One region of the Shewanella loihica PV-4 genome, then DNA from elsewhere that is predicted to be linked to it. Evidence: predicted binding sites of a transcription regulator. Region 1 holds the regulator's gene; the other holds the start of a gene.
What was found. Region 1 encodes ArgR, which controls arginine synthesis, uptake and breakdown. Its sites were predicted from a motif close to ANTGAATANNTATTCANT; they were not measured.

Region 1 (5,028 bases):
TCTGCGCTGCGATCGTTATGACATCTTGCATCTGGTGGCCAACGAAGTGTGCCAGATGTTTGAAGATTTGGTTGAGCTGGTGGATGAGGAGCGCGGATTCCAGTTTATGGATACCCGGGATCTAACCGGATTTGTCGATGGCACAGAGAACCCTAAGGGACGTCATCGTCAGGATGTGGCCTTGGTGGGCGACGAAGACGAGTATTTCCGTGGCGGCAGTTATATTCATGTGCAGAAGTTTGCCCATAACCTCAGTAAGTGGAACCGTCTGCCGCAGAAGAAGCAGGAAGATATCATAGGCCGCACCAAGATAGACAATATCGAGTATGCCTCTGAGGACAAGCCGCTTACCAGCCACATCAAGCGGGTCAATCTGAAGGATGCCGACGGTAAGTCGATGGAGATCCTGCGTCAGAGTATGCCTTACGGGTCGATGAAGGAGCAGGGGCTGATGTTTATCTCAGTCTGTCGCAACTCGGTACATTTCGAGAAGATGTTGAGCAGTATGGTTCATGGCGACGGCGAGGGGAATCACGATCACCTGATGCACTTTACCCAGGCACTGACAGGCTCGGCATTCTTTGCCCCGTCGCTTGATTTCATGGAGCGAGAGGCAGAATTTGAGGATTAAGGCATAGCGGCACTCTTGATGTGAGTACCTCAAAAGTCCATATTGCTAGCTTCTAGCTTACCCAATAAAAAACACACCCTAAGGTGTGTTTTTTTGTGTCCGATTATCGGTGAATTAACGGTCGGGATCCCAGTAGTTGGTGGGGCGCTTGGCATAGATCTCGTCGATGGAGCGCACCTGCACCTTATTATGCTCTGGGTACACCACCACATCGTGGGGATCGCGATTGCCCAGCACCAGAAACAGGAAGTCGGCTTCGGATTCGTTTTTCAGGGTATGGGAGATGCCTGAATTTGCAGTAAAACAGATATAGTCGCCCTGCTTAAAGGGGTGAGGCTCGCCGTCGATATACAGGGTGGCTTCACCTTGCAGTGCGTAGAGGTGTTCCTCTTCCTTGGTGTGGTAGTGGGCGACGGAGGAGAGCTTGCCGGGTTCCAGTCGTTCCATGGTGACGCCGATCTGCTGACAACCGGCGGCATCGCCGATATGTTTTTGATGGCTGGCGTATCGATCTGAGTGTTGCCAAGATTCCCAGCAAAGGTTGTCGATATTAATTATCTTATTGTTATTCATCTCGGGTCCTTAACCATCGGGTGACAGAGGGGGGATGGTTTGGACTCAGTGTATCCTATCAGATATATAGTATTCAATTTGAGCGTGATTAAACCTAGGTAAAACCAAGTCAAAACTTAGATAAAAAAACACCCTTTGCCCAAACAGGCTAAAGGGTGTCTCTCGGGGGATGGCTTAGGCCGTCCTTGCGAAGCGGACTAATCGGCGTAGTTAAACAGCGACTTGACCGTCTCGAGCGTCTTGTCCACTTCCTGAATGTTGGAAGGGCAGATGAAGATGGTATCGTCACCGGCGATGGTGCCCAGTATGCCTTCTGGCTTACCTATAGAGTCCAGCAGTCTGGCGATCAGCTGGGCCGCACCTGGGCTGGTTCTGACCACTATCATAGATTGATTATGGTCGACATCCAGCACTAAGTTTTTCAGTGGGCTGCCGGCCGTCGGGACCCCAAGCTCGGCGGGCAGGCAGTAGACCATCTCCTGCTTGGCGTTGCGGGTGCGCACGGCGCCAAACTTGCTCAGCATGCGTGAGACTTTGGATTGGTTAATGTTGTTGAAGCCCTCGGACTGCAGGGCGTTGACTATCTCGCTCTGGGAGCCAAAACGCTCCTCCTTCAAGATAGCCTTAAAGGTCTTTACAAGTTCGTCTTGATTTTTATTGGCTTGCATATCGAATTATTCTTATATTCAAAAAACTGGGTTATTTTGAATATTTTTGCGCCATTAGTCAAGCGTTATTCGGATTGTGTGAATAAAAATTCAGGTTTACGGGGTGGTTGGAGCGGTAAGGGGTCGCAGGCAAGGCCGGGCAGTATATCTTAAATGGGCTGTAAATGGCAGTTGGCTGGGAGAAATTGAAATTATCTGGCCACACGACTAAGGGATAATTGAATTTTTACCGTGATTCCAGTAATGTTGCGCCATCGGTAAATCTAGATCTATATCACATAATATCCAAGAATTAACGGAGATAACTATGAAAGTTGCTGTACTTGGTGCCGCCGGTGGTATTGGCCAGGCTCTTGCCCTACTACTCAAAACTCAACTGCCTGCCGGTTCAAAACTATCCCTTTATGATATCGCGCCAGTCACTCCTGGTGTTGCCGTTGACCTAAGCCACATCCCGACTGCTGTAGAAGTTAAGGGTTTTGCGGGTGAAGATCCAACGCCAGCGCTGGAAGGTGCCGACGTGGTACTGATCTCTGCCGGTGTTGCACGTAAGCCAGGCATGGATCGTTCAGATCTATTCAACATCAACGCGGGTATCGTAAGAAACCTGGTTGAGAAGTGTGCCGCAACTTGCCCTAAGGCGCTGATCGGTATCATCACTAACCCAGTTAACACTACTGTCGCTATTGCTGCTGAAGTACTGAAAGCTGCCGGTGTATATGACAAGAACCGTCTGTTCGGTGTGACAACCCTTGACGTTATCCGCTCTGAAACTTTCGTTGCTGAAGCGAAAGGTCTGAACGTTGCCGACGTTAAAGTGAATGTTATCGGTGGACACAGCGGCGTGACTATTCTGCCACTACTGTCTCAAATCGAAGGCGTAAGCTTCTCTGATGAAGAAGTGGCTGCACTGACGACTCGTATCCAGAACGCGGGTACCGAAGTGGTTGAAGCTAAGGCGGGTGGCGGTAGCGCGACTCTGTCTATGGGTCAGGCGGCATGTCGTTTCGGTTTGTCACTGGTTCGCGGCCTACAAGGCGAAGCTAACGTTGTTGAGTGTGCCTATGTCGATGGTGGCAGCGAGCATGCTGACTTCTTCGCGCAACCTGTGCTGCTGGGTAAGAACGGTATCGAGCAGGTACTTGCCTATGGTGAGGTTAGCGAGTTCGAAGCCAACGCACGTGATGCTATGCTAGATACGCTTAAAGCCGATATCACACTGGGTGTCGACTTCGTAAAATAAGGCTAAGCCTTTAGTTCGTCCTTAATAAAAAAAGGAGCCAATTGGCTCCTTTTTTTATGGGTAACTTTTACCTTGATACCGAATGGCGAAAGACTGAATAGGATCTAATAGTCTGCGACTTAGTGATCGCGCGCCACGGCGATTCTCGCCAGCGATATCAGCGCCTGCTTATAGTCGCTATCGGGTATTAGATCTAATGCGCGTATCGCCTTCTCTGCTTCTTCCCGAGCGCGTTTCTCTGTGTAGTCTAGGGCGCCACACTGCTTAAGGGCATTTAGTATGGTATCGATATGCTCAGTGCCGTCACCTTTCTCAATCGCATCGCGAATTAATTGACGCTCCAGCTCGTTGCCGTTGGCGATGGCATAAATTAATGGCAGGGTAGGCTTACCCTCGGCCAAGTCGTCGCCTATGTTCTTACCTAAAGCCTCAGTATCGGCCGTATAGTCCAATAGATCGTCGGTGAGCTGGAAGGCTGTGCCCAGATACTTACCATAGTCGGCCAGTGCGGTCTGCACTTCTATGCTGCTTTCGGCCAGCACACCAGCCAGACGGGTGGCAGCTTCAAATAGTTTCGCTGTCTTGCAGTAGATCACCCGCATGTAGCTCTCTTCGCTGGTGTCTGGGTCGTTACAGTTCATTAGCTGCAATACTTCGCCTTCAGCCAATACGTTGGTGGCATCGGCGAGCACTTCAAGTACCTCCATGCTCTTCAGCTCTGTCATCATCTGGAAAGAGCGGGTATAGAGGAAGTCACCGACCAGTACGCTGGCACTGTTACCAAACAGGGCGTTGGCGGTTTCTCGGCCGCGTCTAAGCATAGACTCATCGACCACGTCGTCGTGTAGCAGAGACGCGGTATGGATAAACTCAACGATTGCCGCCAGTTTAAGATGCGCTTCACCTTCATAGGCGATGGCGCGGGCGGCCAAGATAGAGAGCAGCGGACGCATGCGTTTGCCGCCGCCATTGATGATGTAGAATCCGAGTTGATTAATAAGGGCGACATCCGATTCCAACTGCTTATAGATAAGTTGGTCGACGGCTTTCATATCAGCGTCTGCCAGCTGACGAATGGCATTCAAATCCATATAATGGCTCTACTTTTAGGGTTGCGAGGTAATTCAGACAGCCCAAATTAAGGCGAAAATGTTATAATTATTAGATTCTACCTAAAAATGCCTCGCCTGACAGTAGCAGAAGAGTATTGTGCGAGTAATTCCGATCTTTTTTTGATCAAAGTGAATTAGGACTTGTCAGCCAGGCGAACTTAGCGTAAACTCCGCGACCATTGTCATTAAAGCTTTTATAGCACCCAGCCAAACAAAAAGGGTCTGCGTGCTAGAAATATCGGAGTAAAATAGCTATGTACGCTGTTTTTCAAAGTGGTGGTAAGCAACACCGTGTTGCTGAAGGCCATACTGTACGTCTAGAAAAATTAGAAGTTGCTACAGGTGAAACTATCGAATTCGACCAAGTTCTTTTGGTTGCAGATGGTGAAACTGTACACGTTGGTGCACCTTTAGTTGAAGGTGGTAAGGTTGTAGCTGAAGTGATCAGCCATGGCCGTGGCGAGAAGGTAACTATCGTTAAGTTCCGTCGTCGTAAGCACCACGATAAGAAGATGGGCCACCGTCAGTGGTTCACCGAAGTTAAAATTACAGCTATCAACGCTTAATAAGGGGTCTAACTAATGGCACATAAAAAAGCTGGCGGTTCTACTCGTAACGGCCGCGATTCAGAAAGCAAACGTCTTGGTGTTAAGCGTTTCGGTGGTGAATCAGTTCTAGCTGGTAACATCATCGTTCGTCAACGTGGTACTAAGTTTCACGCAGGTGTTAACGTAGGTATCGGTCGTGACCATACCCTATTTGCACTAACTGACGGTAAAGTTAAGTTCGAAGTTAAAGGTC
Region 2 (5,028 bases), 1.4 Mb from region 1:
GACCGCAGCGCAGCCGATGAAGATATCGCTGTGGTGTACCTGCTGCATCACGGCGTCGAGCATCTCCTGGGTCGAGGCGACGTTGAGGCGATTGACATTCATCGGCGTCTCAAGATTGACCGGGCCGGAGACCAGCGTCACCTTAGCGCCCATCTCGGCCGCCGCGCGTGCTAGGGCAAAGCCCATCTTGCCCGAGCTGTGATTAGAGATGTAACGCACGGGGTCGATTGCTTCGCGGGTTGGGCCCGCCGTCAGCAGTATCGATATTCCCTGAAGCAGCTTTGGCGCAAAGAAGTGTTCGACGCGCTCGGCGATCACCAGAGGCTCCTCCATGCGGCCTGGGCCGACTTCGCCACAGGCCTGGCTACCAGATGCCGGTCCCCAGATGGTGAGACCACGCTTTCTCAGGTTGTCCAGATTTTCCTGGGTGGCGACGTTCCGATACATCTGCTGATTCATCGCCGGGCAGAGCACTACAGGCGCTTCTGTGGCCAGGCAGGTGGTGGTGATTAACTCATCGGCCATGCCGGCGTTGATGCGGGCGATCAGGTTGGCGGTTGCCGGAGCGATCAACACTAAGTCGGCCCAGCGGGCGAGTTCGATATGCCCCATGGCGGCTTCGGCCGCCGGGTCTAACAGGTCGGTGGCAATGGGATGTCCCGACAGTGCCTGCAGGGTCAGCGGCGTAATAAATTCTTGCGCGCTTTGGCTCATGACGACACGTACATCGGCGCCGCGTTCTTTCAGGCGGCGGACCAGATCGGCAGACTTATAAGCAGCAATGCCGCCGCCAATTCCCAGCAATATCTTTTTATTGGTTAGACTCATGTTGATCACTAATCGCGTTTAATTTTGCCCGCTAACCATACCACAATCCTGCCGAAGTTGAGGATACAAGTTTTTAAAAACTAGACCATACTCTAAAGCCTAGGTGTGCAGATGGCGCCGAGACAAGGAGTGTTTATGGCAATCAAAGATTGGCCTCAGGGAGAGGGGCCCAGAGAAAAACTGCTGCGCAGTGGTGTCGCTCAGCTCTCCGATGCCGAGTTGCTGGCGGTGCTGCTTAGAAACGGCCTCAAGGGGCAAAGCGCCGTGTCCCTGGCCAGAGTCATGTTAACCCACTTCGGTGGCCTCAGGGCGCTGTTTAGCGCCTCCTTGAGTGAGCTGTGTGATATTCAGGGGATCGGCCCGGTAAAGTATGCTCAATTGCAGGCAGCCATCGAGTTAAGCAAGCGGATCGCGCAAGAAAATCTACAAAGAGGAAAGATTTTGTCAGATCCTGATTTAACTCGGGACTATTTAATGAGACAATTGGCGGATCGTGCCTACGAAGTGTTTGCCATCTTATTGCTCGATAGTCAGCATAGGGTGATTCAGTTCGTCGAATTGTTCCGTGGCACCATAGATTCAGCCTCGGTTTATCCACGAGAAGTGGTAAGCCTAGTGCTTGAGAAAAAAGCCGCAGCGGTAATTGTGTGCCACAACCATCCTTCCGGGGGGGCTGAGCCCAGTCATGCTGATCGGCGAATTACTGAGCGATTGAAATACGCGTTGGCGACTATAGATGTTTCGCTGCTAGACCATATGGTTGTAGGCGATCGTGAGATAGTTTCGTTTGCAGAGAGGGGATGGATAGATTGAATATCCCTTGATCTTTGATTTTAGATCCTGTATAAAATGCGCCCTCTTTGTGTGCCTCGGGCGACGGCCATATTCGAGGTACATTAATGCTCGAGCGTTAAATTGTTTTTGGAGAAGATTGACATGTCAAGAGTATGCCAAGTTACTGGCAAGAAGCCGATGGTTGGTAACAACCGTTCGCACGCTAAGAACGCGACTCGTCGTCGTTTTTTACCTAACCTACAGAACCACCGTTTCTGGTTAGAAGACGAAAAGCGTTTCGTACAGCTACGTGTATCTACTAAAGGTATGCGTATTATCGATAAGAAAGGTATCGAAGTTGTTGTTGCTGAACTTCGTGCCCGCGGCGAGAAGGTGTAATAAGCCATGGCTAAAGCTAAAGGTAACCGTGAGAAGATCAAGCTAGTTTCTAGCGCTAAAACAGGTCACTTCTACACGACTGAGAAAAACAAGCGTAACATGCCTGAAAAGATGGAGATCAAGAAATTTGATCCCGTTATCCGTCAGCACGTTATCTACAAAGAAGCGAAAATCAAGTAATTCTTGATTCACGTTTTTTGGAAAAAGCCCCTCATAGCAGGGGCTTTTTTTTGCCCTAAATTTCCCCATGCCGTTGGCCAGCTCATTTCTATTTTTTAGATAAGTTCCCAGGTGATAACCCTGCGTGCCGACGGATTCCGACCTCTACCTAAGCCTCTGATCTTAATCTGTTCTGCTATGCTTAAGCAGATTGTCTCTTTGTGATGAAAAAATATCGCTTTCGATGACAACAAATGCTTTTAATGTGAATTTAAATGCAATAAAATCGGCTTGTTATTCGTCTGGGACGATATTGTCACATATTTATTGTTGAGGTTACGCGGGTGCGCACTACTGAGTTAGTCGAGGGGTTTCGTCATTCTGCTTCCTATGTGAATGCACACAGGGGCAAGACATTTGTGGTCATGTTGGGCGGTGAGGCGCTGGCGCAGAGTCAGTTTCGCTCCATCATCAACGATATCGCCCTGCTTCACAGCCTTGGGATCAAGATAGTGCTGGTCCATGGCGCCAGACCGCAAATCGATGAGGCCTTGGCCGCGCATAATCTTGCACCTGAGTATTACAACGGGGTGCGCATCAGCGATGAAGAGTCCTTCAGGGTGATCAAGCAGGTGGTGGGCGGTCTGCAGCTGGACATTACCGCGCGCCTGTCGATGAGTTTGAGCAATACCCCGATGCAAGGGGCGCAGATCAACGTGGTCAGCGGTAACTTCGTGATAGCCCAGCCCTTAGGAGTGGATAACGGCGTCGACTACTGCCTGAGTGGCAAGGTGAGACGTATCGATGTTGCGGGCCTCAGGCGTCAGCTGGACAACCACGGCATAGTGCTCCTGGGACCGGTGGCGGCCTCTGTGACCGGCGAGTGTTTTAACCTGACCGCCGAAGAGGTCGCGACCCAGATCGCGGTGAAGCTCAAGGCCGACAAGATGATAGGTTTCAGTGCCAAGGAGGGGATACTCGACAGCAACGGCGAGGTGATTGCCGAGCTGATGCCAACCGATGCTCAGCGAATCTTGTCTGAGCTGACCGATGAAGACAATTGGTGTGTAGGAACACGGGCCTTCTTACAGGCCAGCATAGACGCCTGTCGTAACGGTGTGGCCCGCTGCCACTTCGTCAGCTATCTCGATGATGGCGCCTTGCTGCAGGAGCTGTTCTCCCGTGACGGTATCGGTACCCAGATAGTGACCGAGAGTGCCGAGCGTCTGCGCAGAGCCACCATTGCCGATATCGGTGGTGTCTTGGACCTCATCCGCCCGCTGGAGCAAGCTGGGGTCTTGGTGCGCCGCTCGCGTGAGCAGCTGGAGATGGAGATAGAGCAGTTTATGCTGATCGAGCGTGATGGCCTAGTGATCGGCTGCGCGGCCCTCTATCCCTTCGAGGAGGACAATGCCGGAGAGTTTGCCTGCCTGGTGGTGCATCCCGATTATCGTGATGCCGACCGCGGCAGCATCTTGCTGAAGAACATCATAGGTCAGGCCAAGGTGCGTGGTTATGCTCGCCTGTTTGCGCTGACGACCCGCAGCATTCACTGGTTCCTCGAGCATGGCTTCCAGATCGTCGAGGTCGATGCCCTGCCAAACAAGAAGAAGCAGCTGTATAACTATCAGCGCAAGTCGAAGATTCTCGCCTTAGATCTTCAATAACGCTAAACCCATCCGATGAAAGAGGCCACCCTTGGGGTGGTCTTTTTGTGTGTCCAAGTTAACTCACAGCAACGACTCTTGACATAATATGTCGAGAGCGCCACACTCAAGTTATCGGTTCATGTTAGGGTTGGGCTCAGGGATGATCTGCTTGCATGCCCAAATGTTTCAAGAGGATATTTAGAGATGGATACTCAAGTCTTTCAACTTACGACCTTAGATTCGGCATCCAGCGGGATCTTCCTGTCTATGCTGCTGGGTGTCGCCTTGGTGCTAGTCTTGCTGATGGTGAAGCCCTTACCTAAGAAGGCAAAATATGCCTCTGCGGGGATGGTGATCGCCGTATTGGGCCTGCTCTCCTGGGTGTTCTACAAGGCCCATGATACCAGCGTTCGCCTAACACCAAGCACTATGCTGGTGGATATTCCCCTCTACCGGGTCGAGTTACCGCGTCAAAGCCTGATGCCGGCTGAGGCTAAAATCGTCAGCTTGGGAGAAGATGATGCGCCTAAACTGAGCTATCGCAGCAACGGTGTGGGCATGCCGGGTTATTCGCTGGGGTGGTTTAAGCTGGCAGATGCCAGCGACAGGACAAATAAGGCCCTACTGTCGGTCACCGGCGACGGCCAGGTATTGGTTTTGCCGACGACCGAGGGCTATCTGTTGATCTTGAGTCTGGAGCAGCCGGAGGCCTTGTTAGCCAGTCTGCTTACGCCGACTCTTTAACGCCAGGTCCAGGGTAAAGATCACCAGGGCGCTCCAGATGAAGGCGAAGGTGATCCCCTTTTCGAGATCGAAGGGTTCGTTAAACAGGCTGACGGCCATGATAAACATGATGCTGGGGCCAATATATTGGAAGAAGCCTAGCATAGACAATGGGATACGCGTGGCGGCGCCAGCAAAGCAGAGCAGGGGAATCGAGGTGACGATCCCGGCCGCCATCAGCAGCAGGTTCATCTGCCAGCTATTTTCCAGGATGCTGGTGTCATCGAGATTCATTGCCAGATAGAGCAGGGCCACAGGCACTAAGATGGCCGTCTCGACCAGTAGTCCCGTCTTGGCGTCGATATTGACCTTCTTGCGCAGCAAGCCGTAAACGCCGAATGAGGCGGCAAGCCCCAGGGACACCACAGGAATCGAGCCAAAAGAGATCAATTGGATCAGTACGCCGGCGCAGGCCAGTGATACGGCCGCCCACTGT

Region 2: a site for ArgR is predicted at 2,425-2,442, ahead of argA (amino-acid N-acetyltransferase). Genes of this name have one in related genera too.

Annotation. Positions count from the first base shown of each region.
Region 1 covers NC_009092.1:986,076-991,103, forward strand. The annotation lists gene SHEW_RS04445 (Dyp-type peroxidase) at 1-631, shown strand, start outside; gene SHEW_RS04450 (cupin domain-containing protein) at 746-1,204, opposite strand; gene argR (transcriptional regulator ArgR) at 1,402-1,872, opposite strand; gene mdh (malate dehydrogenase) at 2,180-3,115, shown strand; gene ispB (octaprenyl diphosphate synthase) at 3,235-4,206, opposite strand; gene rplU (50S ribosomal protein L21) at 4,482-4,793, shown strand; gene rpmA (50S ribosomal protein L27) at 4,809-5,028, shown strand, end outside.
Region 2 covers NC_009092.1:4,163,330-4,168,357, reverse strand. The annotation lists gene coaBC (bifunctional phosphopantothenoylcysteine decarboxylase/phosphopantothenate--cysteine ligase CoaBC) at 1-828, opposite strand, end outside; gene radC (RadC family protein) at 964-1,641, shown strand; gene rpmB (50S ribosomal protein L28) at 1,765-2,001, shown strand; gene rpmG (50S ribosomal protein L33) at 2,008-2,181, shown strand; gene argA (amino-acid N-acetyltransferase) at 2,505-3,827, shown strand; gene SHEW_RS18030 (hypothetical protein) at 4,014-4,553, shown strand; gene rarD (EamA family transporter RarD) at 4,524-5,028, opposite strand, start outside.